Alloalcanivorax dieselolei B5: one gene and its partner. The protein of the gene in region 1 interacts with the protein of each later gene in a pairwise test. Links are inferred from orthologs where the notes say so. Each region holds a gene or a part of one and is shown on either strand. Other genes may lie near its edges.

Region 1 (9,145 bases):
ATGCTGATGAACTCCGTGCGCAACGGTGCCAGTGAGGCGATCTTCTTCTGGCTTTCCAGTTCCAGTTGTTCGCGCGCGGCGATCTCGTCCGCCGGCGCCACCAGCAGCACATTGCCCACCTTGCGCTTATCCAGCCCCTTGGTCTTGAGAATCAGATCCAGAGCCTGATCCCACGGCACGCTCTGCAGCCGCAGAGTAATCTTGCCCGCCACCGTGTCGGACGCCACCAGATTCAATTCGGTGAAATCGGCGATCAGCTGCAGCACCGAACGCACCTCGATGTCCTGGAAGTTCAGTGACAGCTTCTCTCCGGTGTACTTGAAGGACTCACGCTTCTTGCGTTCCGCTTCGCCACGGGTGAGCGGCTTGATATTGATGCTGAACTCGTTGTCCGCCTGATAGGCCAGATATTCCCAACTGCCGGTGGGTTCGATGGTGATCACCGTGCTGCCGTCATCGGTGCGGGTTTCCACATACTGCACCGGCGTGGCGAAGTCGGTGACGTCGAGACGACGCACCAGTTCATTGCCGACCCCGGCGCCGACGAAGCGCGCCTGGATACGACCGCCTTCTTCCTTCACATCCACCGGAATGGACGGTTTGGACAGCGTCACCACGACCCGGCCTTCGCCGTCACTGCCGCGACGGAAATCGATGTTGCGAATGCTCTCCTGCGCACTCTGTAACGGCGCGGCGGCGGCTTCCTGGTCCGCCCTGGCCGGATCGCTGGCCGGCGCACGGTCGCGGCCGAGCACCACCACCAGTTCCTGTCCATCCACTTCGGTGCTGTAACCGGTCAGCTGATCCAGATTGAAGATCAGCCGGGTGCGGTTCTTGGCCTCCACCACCGTGACACTGCGGGCATTGCCGGTGCCGAGATTGTGCTGACGGGTTTTCAGGGCACTGTCCGCGCCCACCAGGTCGAGAGCGATGCGGGCCGGACGTTCGATGCTGTAGCCCTTCACCTCCGGCGCGGCGCCCTCAAAGCGCACTCTCACTTCCATGCCATCCCCCGGCAGCATGTTGGCGTCGAGGGCGGTAATGGTGGCCGCCGACGCCAGTGAGGCGGTGCAGCAGGCCAGCACCGCCAGCACCCGGATTCCCCAGCGCCGGGGAGCGAATCGGTTTTTTATTGCATTGCAGATCTTCATAACAGGCTTCCCCAGCAACATTATTCGGCGATGGAAACGGCGCGGGACCGCTCCACCCAGCCGTCGTGGCCGTCAGGCACGATTTCCACCAACGACACTTCGTTATCGCGAACGGCCACCACCCGGCCGAAATTTTTCCCCAAGTAACTGCCGACCCGGATCCGGGTCACGGCCCCGGCGGGATCCTCCATCAATGCCTCCAGTGCCTTGCCGGGTTTGGTGATGGTGCCCACCATGCGCAGTGCATCCAGACTGAAACGCTCCAGGTATTCCCGTGGCCGGCTCATGTCCGGCTCGACCTTGCGGCCTTCCGGCACCTTCACCAGTTCCTGCTCCACCGGCGGCGAAAAGGGCGGCCGCAGCTTGTGGGCGCCGTAGGTAAAGGTGGCGATGGGTTTGAATTCCGGTGGCGGCTCGATACGTCCGCGTGGCCGGGCTTTGATTTCCTCGAGACGGGCATCCAACTGGCCGAGATCGGCGCCGGCGGTGCAGCCCCCGAGAGACAATAGCGCCGCCAGCAGACACGGTGCGGCGGCTAAATTACGCGCTTTCATGCTTCCCCCCTTACACCGGCTCTAGGAACGGCCGTTCCTGTTTTTCGCTTTCGCCGTTTTGCCGGCCACCTTTTTATCGCCACCGTCATCGGCGCCATCCCGCCCCGCGTAGCGATAGGTCTTGGCGGTGATCGCCAGATTCAGCAAGCCGCCGCTCTCCTCCTTGCTGCCAGGCTCCACCTTGAAGTCGTGCAAGGTGACGATCCGAGGCAGTGCCGACACGCCAGAGACGAACGCCCCGAATCCGTGGTAATCCCCGGTCACCCGGATATCGATGGGCAGTTCCGCGTAGAACTCTTTCTGCACTTCATCCTTGAGCTCGATCACCTCGAACTCGAGACCGCTGCTCAAGCCGGTGTGGGTGATGTCCTCCAGCAAACCGGGCACCTCGGTGTCGCGCGGCAACTGGTTTTTCAAGGTATCGAAGTTCTCTTCCAGCTCCACCAGCTGCTGGCGGTACTGCTCCAGGTTGTGGGCGCTGAACGCCTTCTTCTCGAAGCTGGTGAGCAGACTCTGCTCCTCCCGCTCCAGGCGCTCGTGCTGAGCTTTCAGATCCTTGATCGACAGCAGATACCCCAACAACAGCACGGCGGCGAACACCAGCACGGCGGCGCCGATCTTGATCGGCAGCGGCCAACCCCCGATGTTCTCGAAATCCAGACTGTTGATCTCGTCGATCAGCTCACGAACGTCGAGATTCTTCAGGTCAGAGGCTTTCATCGTTACTCTCCCCCTCATCCCCTTCACGGTCCGGACGCCCTTGCTTCACGGTCAGCGTGAACTGGTTGGCCTGCTGGCTGCCTTCCAGGGCGGTGACGTTGATCAGGTTGGGCTCGACGAACCAGTCGGAGCCATCCAGATTCCGCATCAGCCGCGATACCCGGTTGTTGGATTCGGCCACGCCTTTGATGGTGAAGACGTTGCCGGTGCGTTCCACCGAGCTGTAGTAGACGCCGTCCGGCAAGGTGCGGACCAACTGATCGAAAACGTAGACGATGGTGGGCCGGTTGCCCTGCAATTCCTGGATCACCTGCATCCGCGCCACCAGTTCCGCGCGGCGCGTTTCCAGTTCCTTGATTTCCTTGATCTGCTCATCGAGCTTGGCGATCTCGGTCTGAATATGGCTGTTGCGGGTCTGCTGATCGGCAATGCGATCCTCCATCACCCCTTTCCACATCCAGAACAGCAGACCCGCCAGCAACGCGGCAAAAATCAGCAAGGCGACGAATTCCTGCTGGCGCTGCTTGCGGCGCGCCTCCCGCCAGGGAAGCAGGTTAATGCTGGTGCTCATAGTTCAAAGCTCCTCAGCGCCAGGCCGCAGGCGATCATCATCGCCGGGGCGTCGTTGGCCAGGGCCCGGACGTTGACCTTGCCGGCCTTGCTCATGCCGGCGAAGGGATCGGCCAGGGAACACCCGGCGCCCACCTTGTCCTGGATCAGCGCCGGCAATCCGGCGATGGAAGCCGAACCACCGGCCAGCAGGATGTAATCCACCTGATTGAACTGGGTGGATCCATAGAAGAACTGCAGGGACCGGTTGATCTGCTGGACGATGGCGTCCTTGAACGGCTGCAACACCTCGCTCTCATAGTCCTCCGGCAATTCCCCGGTTTTCTTCGCCAGCCCGGCCTCCTCCATGGAGATGCCGTAGCGGCGCTGAATTTCCTCGGTGAGCTGCTTGCCGCCGAACAGTTGCTCGCGGGTATAGACGCTGCGCCCTTGATGAAACACATTGAGGGTGGTCATGGTGGCGCCGATATCGAACACCGCCACCGTTTCCAGCTCATCGGCGTTGGGCAGGGCGGGCGCCACCAGTTGAAAGACCCGCTCCATGGCGTAGGCCTCCACGTCCACCACCTTGGCCTGAAGGTTACCGATTTCCAGGGCATCGGCGCGCATTTCCACGTTCTCCGTACGCGACGCCACCACCAGGACTTCCACCCGGTCGGGGGTATCCTCGGTGGCGCCGAGCACCTGAAAATCCATGCGCACTTCGTCCAGGGGGAACGGGATGTACTGATCCGCCTCCACCCGCAATTGCGTTTCCATATCGTCCTCGCTGAGCGAGGCGTCCATTTCGATCACCTTGGTGATGGTGGCGGAGCCGGGCACCGCCACGGCGGCGGCCTTGACCCCCGGGCGGGCCCGGGCAACCACCCGGGCGATCACATCCCCCACCCCTTCCACATCGGTGATGTTTTTCTCCACCACGGTATTGGCCGTGAGCGGCTCGACGGCGTAGCTCTCGACCTTGAAGCGCCCCCCGGACCTGGATAGCTCCAGCAGCTTCACGGCGGTGGAACTGATATCGACCCCCAGCATGGCTTGGGCCTTTTTTCTTAGAAAAGGCAGCACAGTCTTTCGCCCCAAGAGAGTAGATTGGAAGTACTTTTTTACCCAGAAAAAGATATACTTACGTAGTTCTTATGCTGTACAACATGAGAAATTAGTAGTAGCAGAAAGGTTATTAGATCACAACAACCTTTACGCCGTATAATGACGTGCTTCACGGCTGGATGCTGTTCCCGCGCATAAACCGTCCCAGGTGACTTGGCCCGGACCGCCGAGAACATGCTCTAAGCCTTTATTCTGAATCCACATCAATTGCCACTATATGCAATCTGCCGTCCGTTGGATCCGCCCTCTCCTCCTCCTCGCCTTTGCCGCCGTCTGTGGCGCCGTCCTGGTCATGGCCGGCTCCTATCTGTACCTGGCGCCGCAACTGCCTGATGCCATTGGCATTCGCGAGGTCGAATACCAGACGCCGCTGCGTATCTACAGCAGCGACGAGAAACTCATGGCCGAATACGGCGAGAAGCGCCGCGAGCCGGTCACCTTTGACCATCTGCCGCCGCTGTTCGTCCAGGCGGTACTGGCGGCGGAAGACGAGCGCTTCTTCCGCCACGCCGGGGTGGACGTGAAAGGGCTGGCCCGGGCCGCGGTGGAGTTGATCCGCTATCGCGAGATCCGTTCCGGCGGTTCCACCATCACCATGCAGGTGGCGCGCAACTTCTTTCTCGACCGGGAACAGCGCTTCCTGCGCAAGTTCAACGAGATCGTGCTGGCCATGCAGATCGAGAACATCCTGACCAAGGAGCAGATTCTCGAGCTGTATCTCAACAAGATCTATCTGGGTCACCGCTCCTACGGCGCCCAGGCCGCGGCCAAGGTCTACTACGGCAAGGACATCGGCGAACTGACCCTGCCGCAGCTGGCGATGATCGCCGGCCTGCCGAAGGCGCCTTCCGCCTACAACCCGATCACCAACCCGGAGCGGGCGGTACAGCGCCGTAACTGGATTCTCGGCCGCATGCACGAAACCGGCGCCATTACCGAAGAGCAAATGGAACAAGCCCGGCAGGCGCCGGTGACCGCTCGCTATCACACCTCACGACCGGAAGTGGAAGGCGCCTATGTGGCGGAGATGGCGCGCCTGGCGGTGGCCGATATCATCCCCGGCGACCTCTACACCCAGGGTTTACGGGTTATCACCACGGTCGACAGCAAACGTCAGGAAGCGGCGGTACGCGCCCTGCGTGAAGGCCTGCACGAATACGATGAACGCCACGGCTATCGCGGGCCGCTGGCCGAGGTGGACACCGGCTCCCTGCCGGAGCTGACCTGGCCCCAGGGCGACGAGGCGGAGGCCGCCCCCGAGGATGAGGCGCCGCAGCCGGAGCTGGCCCGCCCGGAGGAGGAGGATCAGGAAGGCCTGGGCAACGACGTGGTCGCCTGGCTCGACACCTTCAAGGACCAGCCCGCTTACGGTCCGCTGCGCACCGCCATCGTTACCGAGATACGGGAAGACGCCGCCGCGGTGCTGTTGGGCGACGGCAAACAGGCTGTGGTGGCCTGGAAGGATATCAGTTGGGCGCGCCCGGCATTGCGCAAGGGTTATGTCGGGGAAAAACCCAAGCAGGTCGCCGATGTCCTCAAAGTCGGCAATGTCATCTACCTGCGCCCGGTGAATGACAAGAACGGCGCCCACTGGCGGCTGGCGCAACTGCCCCAGGCGCAATCCGCACTGGTGTCACTGGATCCGGAAACCGGCGCTCTGCAGGCACTGCAGGGCGGCTACAGCTTCGCCGCCTCCAACTTCAACCGGGCGATGCAGGGCCAGCGCCAGGCTGGTTCGGTGTTCAAGCCGTTTGTTTACACCGCGGCACTGGAAAACGGTTTCACCCCGGCCACCATCATCAATGACGCCCCGGTGGTCTACGACAGCGCCGAGCTGGGCAAGGCCTGGCGGCCGAAAGGCTCCAGCGGCCGCTTCTATGGCCCCACCCGCATGCGTGAAGCGCTGTACCGTTCTCTCAACCTGGTATCGATCCGCATTCTCCGCCAGGTGGGCATCGAACAGACCATGGAGACTCTGAAAGAGTTTGGCCTGCCCTATGATCGTTTCCAGAGGGACCTGTCCCTGGCCCTGGGCAGCGGATCGCTGACGCCGCTGGAATTGGCCACCGCTTACGCCATGTTCGCCAACGGCGGTTACCGGGTGGCCCCCTGGTATATTGATCGTATCGAAGACCGCGACGGCCATGTGCTGTGGCGCGCACCGGAAGTGCTGCGGTGTGATCTGCCCTGCGCCGATGAACGAGCCCGAATCGCCACCGAGGAAGCGGCCTGGGAACAACGCGAACAACTGCCCACGCTGCTGGAGCGCGAGGAAGTCAGCCTCGGCAACAACAACCGCGATGATCAGCCCCCGGAAACATTGCAACCGCCGCCGGTGCTGGCGCCCCGCACCCTGGATCCGGAGGTGGCCTGGTTGATGAACTCCATGCTGCAGGACGTGATCAAGCGCGGCACCGGCCGCCAGGCAAGCTCCCTTGGCCGCAAGGATCTGGCCGGCAAGACCGGCACCACCAACAACCATGTGGATGCCTGGTTCTCCGGCTATGCGCCGAGCCTGGTAACCACCGTGTGGGTGGGACTGGACACGCCGACCTCCCTGGGCTGGGGCGAATACGGCGGCCGTGCCGCCCTGCCGATCTGGACCAGCTACATGGGCAAGGCGCTGGATGGCGTCCCGGAAACCTCCCTGCGCCAGCCTCCGGGTATTGTCTCGGTCCGCATTGATCCGAAGAGCGGCCTGGTCGCTCGGTCCGGCAACAGCAATGCCATCTTCGAGTATTTCCGCGAAGACGACGTGCCGGAACAGGAGAGCCCCTATAACGGCGGCAGCGGCGGCAGTCCGGAACAGATTTTCTGAGCGGCCTTACGCCAGAACAAGATCGCGGTCCGTGGACCGCGATCCGTACTTAGTTTTTTAGCATTTCAACCCGGCGAAGAAACCTTCCACCTCCTTTTATGATCAGGAGCAGCACGGCAAGAAACACAAGAGTGTTCCGGGCGAAAACAGGAATGCCAACCCAATCGGGATTGCGGGTATAGGCTTCACACTCATGCCCCCTCGCCAGCGGTTGCACTTCGTCCGATTCGTCCACGCCCCATAGGGCGGCCCGATCCCCGTCGGCGGGGTTGAAAAAACGTTGGCCGTTGGATTGATACAGGTCCCCGGACACGGTTTTACCGAGCATCCGGTAATCGTGTTTTCCGATCAATTGAACGTCATCCGGGTCGGCCCCAGGCACCACTTCCAAGCCGCTGTACCAGCCGCGAAGCCCGCGAAAATAGCGCCCCTTTTTATAATCCCGGGCCGCCCAGGCATAGTACACATGCCGGTCATCCCGATAGAGCCCCCGCCCCAGCACTTCGATAGGCGCACTGGAATCCCGCCGGCACAGCGTTTTCAGTTCGTTGGTAAACGGCTGGTGGTAGTAAAACGTATCACCTTGATAAAACAGAAAGTGCCAGCCGACGCTCTTGTCCGCCACCAACACTTTGAGGCCACCCGGTACCAGGGCCTGATCGGTGTCGGACACCCGGCCTGGCAACGCCTGATCCCCCAGGAAGTAGCGCTGTCCGTCATAGCCGTAATGGGTATCGTAGAGGATATTCCTGGGCTCCCCCCACACCTCGACCAGGGTGAACCGGGCCGGGCGCGCGCCCTCCACCACCCGGCCACGGTAGTACACCCGCCGGGCATCGCGAAGATAGTGTCCTTGCGCCAGGGTCGGCGCCTCCACGCCGACCCTGCTTAACGACGGAATATCCGCACCAGAGATCCAACGCCCCTGATAGTACAGGCGCTGATCGTCATGGGCGTAATCGTTCCAGAACACCCCATCGTTCTTGAACACTCGAAAGGTACCCGGATCGGCCCCATCCAGCAGGGTGGTCCCGTAGTACACCTTATCGCCGGCGAGATAGTAGTGCGCCTCCAGGTAACGCACGCTATCCGGCGCCACGCCCGGCACCCGTTGGCCCAGCGCATAAAAGTGATCGCGGTCACGGCCCAAACCACTGTAGACATAACCCCTGCCGGTCTCCCCGGGCACCGGTTCGAAGGTATCCGCATCCGCCCCTTCCACCGGCTGATAGCCATCACCCGGGATTAGGAACCAAACCTGCCCGGCGTCATCACGGGCGTAACGGCTGCCGGGATAATCGCTGGGCTCCACTTCAGGGCCTTTCGGAGCAAGCATCAAATAGATCACCACGCCGCTGACCACACAGACCAGCAAAGCGATGATCACGGCAACTTTGCCGCCGATCAGGCGCGCCCCTCTGTTTGTGTCACCCAAACCCTCGACCCTCCGTGTGATGCCATATGCATAACTGCGAGACAGTATAAACGCCGGACAGCCGGCGTTTCCCGATAAAAAGTTCTTTGAGGAATGAGGGAGAAGGGAAGGGTTTCCTTTATCCAAAAAAACCGGAGAAAATCCCCCGGCTTTTTTTATGCTGCCCGCCGTCCCCGTTCACAACTCCGGGAAGATATCGTCCAGGGCTTTCAGCGGCTCACGAGCCGCGATCAATCATCCATTTCACCGCGCCCTTCAGATCATTGAGGAAACTCGAGCGGTTCGGGGATTCCGTATAAGCCCCACAGCGGCTGTCGTGCCGTAAGTGGCGCAGCTCACCGTTCTCGTCAAAGCCCATCAATGCCGCTTGATAGGACCCCGGCCCCTTGTGATTCAGACGAAAGAAGCGCTGACCATCGGCCTCGTACACGTCACCGCGCAGAGTGTGACCCGACCAGCGGTAACGTGCCTTTTCGATAAAACGGAACTGGTCGGGATCGACGTCCGGCACTACCGCCAAACCGCTGCTCCAACCCTGCAGCCCGCGCCCTCCGCCTCGGCTTTGCCGGTTCCAGTCCCATTCCACCCAGGCAAAGTACAGATGCCGGTCGTCACGGTAGAGCCCCTGCCCCAACGCCGCCATGGGAGCGCTGGAATCCCGCTGGCACAGCACCTTCACCGCATTGGTGAAAGGCTGATGGTAATAGACGGTGTCACCCTGATAGAACAGCAGGTGCCAGCCGAATTCCTTGTCCGCCAGCAACAACCTGAAGCGGTCAGGGACAAGCGT
Region 2 (9,043 bases), 3.2 Mb from region 1 along the record:
GAGCACCGTGACACCATTCTCGCCGCCAACCAGGGCGACCTGGCGCGGGGCCGCGACAATGGCCTGGACGCGGCCTTGCTGGATCGCCTGGAACTGACCCCGGCGCGCTTCGAGGGCATGGTGGAAGGGCTCGAGCAGGTTATCGCGCTGGCCGATCCGGTGGGAGAGATCACCGATCTGAGCTATCGTCCCTCCGGCATCCAGGTGGGCCGCATGCGCGTGCCCCTGGGCGTGATCGGCATCATTTACGAATCCCGCCCCAACGTCACCATCGACGCGGCGGCCCTGTGTCTGAAATCCGGCAACGCAGCGATTCTGCGTGGCGGTTCCGAAGCCATTGATTCCAACCAGGCCATCGCCGCCTGCCTGCGTCAGGGTCTGGCCGCCGCCGGCCTGCCGGAAACCGCGGTACAGGTACTGGAAACCACCGACCGTGCCGCCGTGGGCGAGTTGATCACCCACCCCGAATACGTGGACGTGATCGTTCCCCGCGGCGGCAAGGGCCTGATCGAGCGCATCAGCCGCGAAGCCCGGGTGCCGGTGATCAAACATCTGGACGGCAACTGCCACACCTACATCGATGTGGACGCCGATGCCGACAAGGCGATCAAAGTCGCCTACAACGCCAAGACCCAGCGCTACGGCACCTGCAACACCATGGAAACGCTGCTGGTGCACCAGGACATCGCCGCCACGGTGCTGCCGGAGCTGGCCCGGATGTACCGGGAAGAGGGTGTGGAGTTGCGTGGCTGCGAACGCACCCGGGCGCTGCTGAAAGACATTACCGCCGCCACCGAAAGCGACTGGGAAGAAGAGTATCTGGCGCCGATTCTGGCCATTCGCCTCGTCGATGATCTGGATCAGGCCATGGATCACATCCATCGCTACAGTTCCCAGCACAGCGAGGCGATCATCACCGAGAATTACACCCGGGCACGGCGTTTTCTCGCCGAAGTGGATTCCAGCTCGGTGATGGTCAACGCTTCCACTCGCTTCGCCGACGGCTTCGAATACGGCCTTGGCGCGGAGATCGGCATTTCCACCGACAAGCTCCATGCCCGGGGCCCGGTGGGTCTGGAAGGGCTGACCAGTCAAAAATGGGTGGTACTGGGCGACGGGCATGTGCGCCAGTAAGGCCGCCGTTACGATGCCGGGTTTGCCGCAGAAAACGAATCGAATTTCCGCCAACGGACATTCGCTTCCCCCGCTTGCCGGAAGACTTCATGTTTAAAGCGTCCGACGTGCGACGTCCGACATCCGAAATCAGCGGCGTGAAGCCGCTGATTCTTTTCGGTGGCACCTTCGACCCGGTTCACGGTGCTCATGTGCGCGCCGCCCTGGCCGTATCCCAGGCGCTCGGTAACGCGCCGGTGCGGTTGCTGCCCAATGCGGTACCGCCACACCGGCCCCAGCCCCTGGCGGACGCCGGCGAGCGCCTGGCCATGGTGCGTCTGGCCTGTGCCGGACATCCGGCCCTGCTGGCGGATGACTGGGAGTTGCGCCAGGCCGGCCCGTCCTACACTCATCTGACGTTGCAGCACTTTCGCCGCCTCATTGGCCGGCGGCGGCCATTGGTGTTCATGATCGGCGCCGACAGCTTCGCCAGCCTGCATCAATGGCACGGCTGGCGTCGCTTCGCCGCCTTGTGCCATCTGGCGGTGGTGCCTCGCCCCGGCGCGCCAGCACCGCTGCCGGCGGTGGAAAAGGCCTTTCCGCGGGGCCGGCCACGCCTGCTGCAGGCACTCCCGGCGGGGCGCCGGCTGATGCTGACGCATCCGCACATGGACATTTCCGCCACCGCCATCCGCGAGGCACTGGAGTACCGGGGACAATGCCGTGCCCTGACCCCGGTGGTGGAAGCGCATATCCGCCGCCATGGTTTGTATAATGTGCGGACATCCGCTGTCCCGGCGGCACCCGGAATCACCGAACCCGGCTCCGACATCGACGCCACTACCAACACCGACGTCACTACCAACACCGACGCCAATACAATGGAAACAATGAGGCCCCATGAGTTCTGATACCTCTCTGCTGGATCTGGTACTCGACGCGCTCGAAGAACTGAAAGCACGCAACGTCACCCACCTGGATGTTCGCGAGCTCACCAGTGTGGCGGACGATATGGTCATCGCCAGCGGCACCTCCAACCGCCACGTCAAAGCACTGGCGGACAACGTGGTGGAACGGGCCAAACAGGCCGGTCATCGCCCGTTGGGCACCGAAGGCGAAAAAGGGGCCGAGTGGATCCTGGTGGATCTCGGTGACGTCATCGTCCACTTGATGCTGCCCGCCACCCGCGAGTTCTACGATCTGGAACGCCTGTGGCGGAACCCGGATCACCATCCCGAGCGGGCCGGCACGCCGGCCGACAAGGATCCGGGCTGAACCGGCGAGCCGTTTCGCAGTCCCACTTGCCTGACCCGGCATCACCGAGGGCCGGGGCAGAGAGGCGCCGCAGGAGAGTCTATGCGCATCCATCTGTTTGCCGTCGGCACTCGCATGCCGGCCTGGGTCGAGCAGGGCTTCCAGGAATACCAGAAGCGGCTGCCCCCGGACATGCGCCTGCAGCTGGAGGAAATCCCGCTGCCCAAACGGGCCAAGGGCGACGTCGCCGCTTTGGTGCGGGCCGAGGGCGAGGCCATCCGCAAACGGCTGGAGAAGCTGCCCGGCGCCCGCGTGGTGGCCCTGGAGGTCACCGGCAAAGCGGTGGATACGCCCATGTTGTCACAACGTCTCGGCGAGTTGCGGGATCTGGGGCAGGATCTGGCGCTGCTGGTGGGAGGTCCGGATGGCTTGTGTGCCAGGTTGTCCGCCGCTGCCGATGAGCGCTGGTCACTGTCGGCGTTGACGCTGCCGCACCCGCTGGTACGGGTGTTGCTCGCCGAACAGCTGTATCGCGGCTGGACGCTGCTTGCCGGCCACCCCTATCATCGCTGAGCAAAACCACCCGATAATCTGGCAGCCATGCGCGATCCACATTCACATTTCGTTCCGATCACCGTGCCGCGGCGACCGGGCGCGGAACCGATCACAGGATCCACATGCGCCAACCGCTGACCCTCAAGGACCACCATCACGAGCACCGTCTGTTCAGCCTGCGGCTGCTGGTGGCGGTGGCGCTGGTGCTGGTGTTGTCGCTGGTGCTGGTCGGGCGCATGGCCTGGCTGCAGATTGCCCAGCACAGCCGGTTCACTACCCTTAGCGACAACAACCGGGTGCTGACCCAGGCGATGTCGCCGCCGCGCGGCCTGATCACCGACCGCAACGGGGAAATCCTGGCGGTGAACCGGCCGGATTTCACCCTGGAACTGGCAGTGGAGCAAAGCGCGGATCTGCACGACACCCTGAATCGCATCCGCCAGTTGATCCCGCTGACCGACGATGACCTGGAGCGGTTCGAGCGGCGCCGCACCAGCGCCCGCCGCCCGTGGGAACCGATCCCGCTGCGCGGCCGGCTCACCGAGGAGGAGATCGCCCGCATCGCGGTGCATCAACACGAGCTACCCGGGGCCCGGGTCACGGCATCGCCGGTGCGTTACTATCCTCACAGTCATCTGTTTTCCCACGTGCTCGGCTACGTCAACCGCCTCAACGCCGAGGACCTGGATAACATGACCCTGGCCGAGCAGCGCAACTACAGCGGTACTCATTATTACGGCCGCACCGGCGTGGAACGCTATTACGAACATCGGCTACACGGCCAGGTCGGCTATCGTCAGGTGGAAACCAATGCCCGCGGCCGGATCCTGCGGGTTCTGGAAGAGCAACCACCGATACCCGGTGACGATCTGCGCCTGTCCCTGGATCTGAGAGTGCAGCAGGCCGCCTATGACGCCCTCGGCGAGCGGCGCGGCGCGGTGATCGCCATTGATCCCCGCGACGGCAGCGTGCTCGCCTTCGTCAGCCGCCCCGGTTTCGATCCCAACCTGTTCGTCACCGGCATTTCCCACAAGGACTATGCCCGTTATCAGCAGGATCATGATCACCCGCTGTTCAACCGCGCCCTGCAGGGCCGTTATCCACCAGGCTCCACGGTGAAACCCATGCTCGGTCTGGCGGGCCTGGATGCCGGCGTCACCACCTGGGAGAGGACCATCCACGACCCCGGCTATTTCAGTCTCGAGGGCAATCCGCACCGCTACCGGGACTGGAAGCGCTGGGGGCATGGTCAGGTGGATATGGAAAAGGCGGTGGTGCAATCCTGTGACACCTATTTCTACGATATGGGGTTCCGGCTCGGTATCGATCGCATGCATGATTTCATGGTCGGCTTCTCCATCGGCGAGACCACCGGCATCGACCTGCTCAACGAATCCGAAGGGAATATGCCTTCCCGGGAATGGAAACGGGCCGCCCGTAACGCACCCTGGTTCCACGGCGATACCATCAACACCAGTATTGGCCAGGGCTTCATGCTCACCACCCCGCTGCAACTGGCGGTGGCCACGGCGATCCTGGCCAATGACGGCCACCAGGTGGTACCCACCCTGGCCGCCGATGAAACCCATCGGCCGCGCCGTCCGGATATCGTGCTCAAGGACCCTCAAAACTGGGAGCGCATGAAGCACGCCATGGAAGCCGTGGTCCACAGCAACCGCGGCACCGGCCGTGTCATGGCCAAGGACGCCCGCTATCATATGGGCGCCAAAAGCGGCACCGCTCAGGTGTTTTCGGTTGGCCAGGAAGAAACCTATAACGAGGAAGAATTGGCGGAACGCATGCTCGACCATGCTCTGATCGTATCCTTCGCGCCGGTTGAAAACCCGGCCATCGCCGTGGCGGTGATGGTGGAGAATGGCCGTCATGGCGGTTCCGTGGCCGGCCCGGTGGCTCGTCAGGTGATGGACGCCTGGCTGCTGGACGAGGACGGTAATCTGAGTGTTCCGGAGCCGCTGGCGCGGCCGCCCATACAGAATGCGCTGCCCGCACCGGCCAATACCACCGCCGCCACCGCCCACTCGACCAGGACGGCCGCCCAATGAGTCAAGTCGATCCGGTCAGAACCACCGACAACGGCGGCCATGCCATCTTCCGCACCCCGGTGGCCACGCGCCTGCATCTGGACCCACCGCTGCTGGCGGCCCTTCTGTTGACCATGCTGGGCGGCCTGGCGGTCCTCTACAGCGCCAGCGGCGGCAGCCTGGACACGGTGGTCCGCCAGGCCATCCGCTTCGGCGGCGGTTTGCTGGTGATGCTGGTGCTGGCGCAACTGCCACCGAGAACGTTCCGTTTCTGGGCACCCCTGGTGTACTGCGTCGGCCTGGTCCTGCTGGCACTGGTGATTCTGGTAGGCACCGAGGCGAAGGGGGCCCAGCGCTGGCTGAGCCTGCCCGGCATCGGCCGTTTTCAGCCCGCGGAACTGATGAAACTGGCGGTGCCGGCCATGGTCGCCTGGTTCTTCAGCGACCGCACTTTGCCGCCGTCAAAACGTAATGTGCTTGGCGCGCTGGTCCTCATCTTTCTACCCACAGTGCTGATCGCCATGCAACCGGATCTGGGCACCGCCCTTCTGATTGCCGCCGCCGGCCTGGTGGTCCTGTTCATGGCGGGGCTGTCCTGGCGGCTGATCGGGCTGGCGGTGCTGGTGCTGGTGGTGGCCGCGCCCCTGATGTATTTCTTCGTTCTGCACGACTACCAGCGCACCCGGGTGGACACCTTCCTGAATCCGGAGGCCGACCCGCGTGGAGCCGGCTGGAACATCATCCAGTCGAAGACCGCCATCGGCTCCGGCGGCATCGGCGGCAAGGGCTGGCAGGACGGCACCCAGTCGCGGCTGGACTTCCTGCCGGAGTCCCACACCGATTTCATTCTCGCCGTGCTCGGTGAAGAGTTCGGGCTGATCGGATTCCTGCTGTTACTGGCGGTCTATCTGGTAATCATCGGGCGCGGCTTCTTTATCAGCTGGCAAGCTCAGGAGACCTTCAGCCGATTGCTGGCGGCGGCACTGACCATGACCTTTTTCATCTACGTGTTTGTCAACGTGGGCATGGTGTCCGGCCTGCTGCCGGTGGTGGGGGTACCGCTGCCGCTGGTCAGTTATGGCGGCACTTCGATTGTTACCCTGCTGGCCAGTTTCGGCATGCTGATGTCGATCCATACCCACCGGCGCTTCATCAACTTCTGAACCGGCGGCGGATTCCATGGTCAGCACTTAGAGCCTGTCGCCAGCGCGGCGCGCGCCGCGATCATGGTTTAACCTTGCCGACCCCGATATTATGGCTCCCAGCCCCATCCCCCCTGTTTTTATGGAGAAACTCATGGGTGTAAGACTGTCCGCCCTGCTCACCCCCTTTGTTTTCCTCACCGCTGTTTTCCCCATGGCCACGGCTTTCGCCGAAGAGCAAGGCTATGCCCATCACCCCAAGGCGGAAGCCCTGATCCAGGAAGTGGTGAAAAAAGGAGTGGACGAAAAACGGGCCCGCGAACTGCTCTCCCAGGCCCGGCGGCAGGACAAGATCCTCGAATCCATCGCGCGCCCGGCGGAACACACCATGACCTGGGCCCGTTATCAGAAAATCTTTTTACAGCAGGAACGGGTCGACGCCGGCGTCGCCTTCGCCAGGGAAAACCAGCAGGAACTGGCCCGGGCCGAGGCCGAATATGGCGTACCCCGTGAAATCATCCTCGCCATCATCGGCGTGGAGACCTACTACGGCCGTCATAAAGGCACCTACCGGGTGTTGGACGCCTTGACCACCCTGGGCTTCGATTATCCACCACGGGCGTCCTTCTTCCGCGGCCAGTTGGTGGCCCTGATGGAGATGGAAAACCAGGCCCATATCGACGCCAGCGAGATCACCGGTTCCTACGCCGGCGCCATGGGCCTGGCTCAGTTCATTCCCACCAGCTACCAGGCCTACGCGGTGGACTATGATCAAGATGGCGTCACCGATCTGGTCAACAGCCCCGCCGACGCCATCGGCAGTGTTGCAAATTATTTCCACCGTCATCATTGGCAGCCGGGCTTCCCGGTAGCCGCCCGCGCCAGAATCGAAGGTCAGGGCTATGAGGCGTTGGCGGAAAAAGGCTACAAGCCGTCCTTCAGTCTCGCTACGGCCCGGAAAAACGGCGTAGTGGCAGTGAGCTGCCAGGATGATACCCTCGGCAGCGAATACTGCTTTGATCTGGCGGATGACACCCAGGTGGCGCTGCTGGACCTGACCGGTGAAAAAGGACACGAATTCTGGATGGTGACGCGCAACTTTTACGTGATCACTCGATACAACCACAGCGAACTTTACGCCATGGCGGTGCTGCAGCTGTCCCGGCAGCTGGCCCATGCGCTGGAAGAGGACCGGTCTTGATGCGTGGCCTTCTGATCAGTGCCTTGGCCCTGGCTCTGGGTGCCTGTAGCCTGACCCCGCCGGCGACCACGCCGGACGCTCCAGCCGGCCCTCCAAAAAAGAGTAGCGGTGATGCCTCCCCGGCCCAGCCCCCTGCCCGCGACCCCGCCGGCGCACCGGGCTCGGACCGTTATGCCCATAGCACCGACAGTCCGCCGCCCGCCGAGGATCGCAGCAGTATAGAGCGGATACCGGAGCCGGTTCCCAAATCCGAGCCGCCGAGCCGTTACGGCAATCCGGCCACCTACTCCGTGTGGGGACAGACCTATCATGTGTTGCCGTCCTCCGAGGGCTACCATGAGGAAGGGCTGGCGTCCTGGTATGGACGCAAGTTTCACGGTTATCGGACTTCCAGCGGTGAACCCTATGACATGTACCGGTTCACCGCCGCCCACCGCACCCTGCCGCTGCCTACTTATGTCCGCGTCACCAATCTGGATAACAACAAGCAGTTGGTGGTGCGGGTGAACGACCGCGGCCCCTTCCATTCCGACCGCATCATCGATCTGTCCTGGGCCGCCGCGGTTCGTCTCGGCATCGAGCAGAACGGCACCGGCCACGTGCGGGTGGAAGCGCTGACACCGGAGGAACGCCCCGGCGGCCGTCGTCAGGGCACCGTGCCCACCGCGGTACGGGCAGCACTGGACAGCCCGCCGCCGGAGGCCGGTAAAAACCAGGCCCGATCCGGAGATCTCTATCTCCAGGCCGGCGCCTTCCGTGCCCTGGATGGCGCCCGCGATCTGGAACGCCAGTTGCGCGACCGGCTGAAGTTGCCGGTGACCGTGCGCAAATTGGAGGACAGCGCCTACTACAAGGTGTGGTTGGGCCCCTTTGCTAGCCTGGACGACCAGGAACAGGCGCGCCAGGCATGCCAGCAGGCCGGCTTCGGCACCCCGATGCCGGTTCGCTAAGGCCGGATTCGACAAGAAGTACCTAACAGGCAGGAAACCATGACTCAGAGAATTGCCCTTCGCGATATCTTCTTTTTATTCGCCGCCGCCTGTCTTGCGCTGCTGCCGCTGACCGGGCAGGCTCAAAGCACCGTGCCACGCGCGCCTTCGGTGGAAGCCCGCAGCTATATTTTGATGGACGCCCGCAGCGGCCACATCATCGTCCAGCACAACGCCGATCAGACCATGCCCCCGGCCAGTCTGACCAAGATGATGACCGCCTATATCGCCGAGCGGGAGATTCAGTCCGGCAATATTTCGCTTCAGGACCAGGCACCGGTCAGCGTCAAGGCCTGGCGCATGGGCGGTTCGCGCACTTTTCTCAAGGAAGGCACCCAGGTCGCCATCGACGACCTGCTGCGCGGGATCATTATCCAGTCCGGGAACGACGCCAGTGTCGCCATGGCCGAGTATATCGCCGGCTCCGAGGACGCCTTCGCCGACCTGATGAACCAACAGGCGCGGGCTCTGAACATGAACGATACCCACTTCATGAACGCCACTGGCTGGCCGGCGGAAAATCACCACAGTACCGCCCATGACATGGCACGGCTGGCCCGGGCCATCATCAACGACTACCCGGAACACTACGATATCTACGCCGAGAAGGAATTCACCTACAACGGCATCACCCAGACCAACCGCAACCTGCTGTTGTGGCGGGACTCCACCGTCGATGGCCTGAAAACCGGCCACACCGACGAAGCCGGTTATTGCCTGGTGGCCTCCGCCAAGCGCGACGAGATG

Evidence for each region.
Region 2: the proteins of B5T_RS19735 (region 1) and mrdA interact in binary tests that used the Escherichia coli proteins (3 or more experiments, as listed by UniProt). The link is inferred for Alloalcanivorax dieselolei B5 from one-to-one orthologs.

The regions. Positions count from the first base shown.
Region 1 is NC_018691.1:4,401,002-4,410,146, forward strand. Bases 4,068-7,157 are described here. They hold B5T_RS19735 (penicillin-binding protein 1A), read left to right. Parts: upstream 4,068-4,394; coding sequence 4,395-6,920; downstream 6,921-7,157. Other genes in these bases: B5T_RS19740 (DKNYY domain-containing protein), read right to left, coding at 6,970-7,157. Outside these bases: type IV pilus secretin PilQ, read right to left, coding at 1-1,151; B5T_RS19715 (pilus assembly protein PilP), read right to left, coding at 1,172-1,705; B5T_RS19720 (type IV pilus inner membrane component PilO), read right to left, coding at 1,727-2,425; B5T_RS19725 (PilN domain-containing protein), read right to left, coding at 2,412-2,996; B5T_RS19730 (pilus assembly protein PilM), read right to left, coding at 2,993-4,060; more of B5T_RS19740, read right to left, coding at 7,158-8,355; B5T_RS19745 (DKNYY domain-containing protein), read right to left, coding at 8,573-9,145. UniProt on the Escherichia coli protein: Cell wall formation. Synthesis of cross-linked peptidoglycan from the lipid intermediates.
Region 2 is NC_018691.1:1,162,780-1,171,822, reverse strand. The notes cover bases 2,527-5,514. They hold mrdA (penicillin-binding protein 2), read left to right. Parts: upstream 2,527-3,044; coding sequence 3,045-4,985; downstream 4,986-5,514. Other genes in these bases: rodA (rod shape-determining protein RodA), read left to right, coding at 4,982-5,514; rlmH (23S rRNA (pseudouridine(1915)-N(3))-methyltransferase RlmH), read left to right, coding at 2,527-2,940. Outside these bases: B5T_RS05340 (glutamate-5-semialdehyde dehydrogenase), read left to right, coding at 1-1,134; nadD (nicotinate-nucleotide adenylyltransferase), read left to right, coding at 1,224-2,024; rsfS (ribosome silencing factor), read left to right, coding at 2,014-2,388; more of rlmH, read left to right, coding at 2,470-2,526; more of rodA, read left to right, coding at 5,515-6,127; mltB (lytic murein transglycosylase B), read left to right, coding at 6,261-7,307; B5T_RS05305 (septal ring lytic transglycosylase RlpA family protein), read left to right, coding at 7,307-8,257; B5T_RS05300 (D-alanyl-D-alanine carboxypeptidase family protein), read left to right, coding at 8,297-9,043. UniProt on the Escherichia coli protein: Catalyzes cross-linking of the peptidoglycan cell wall. Responsible for the determination of the rod shape of the cell. Is probably required for lateral peptidoglycan synthesis and maintenance of the correct diameter during lateral and centripetal growth.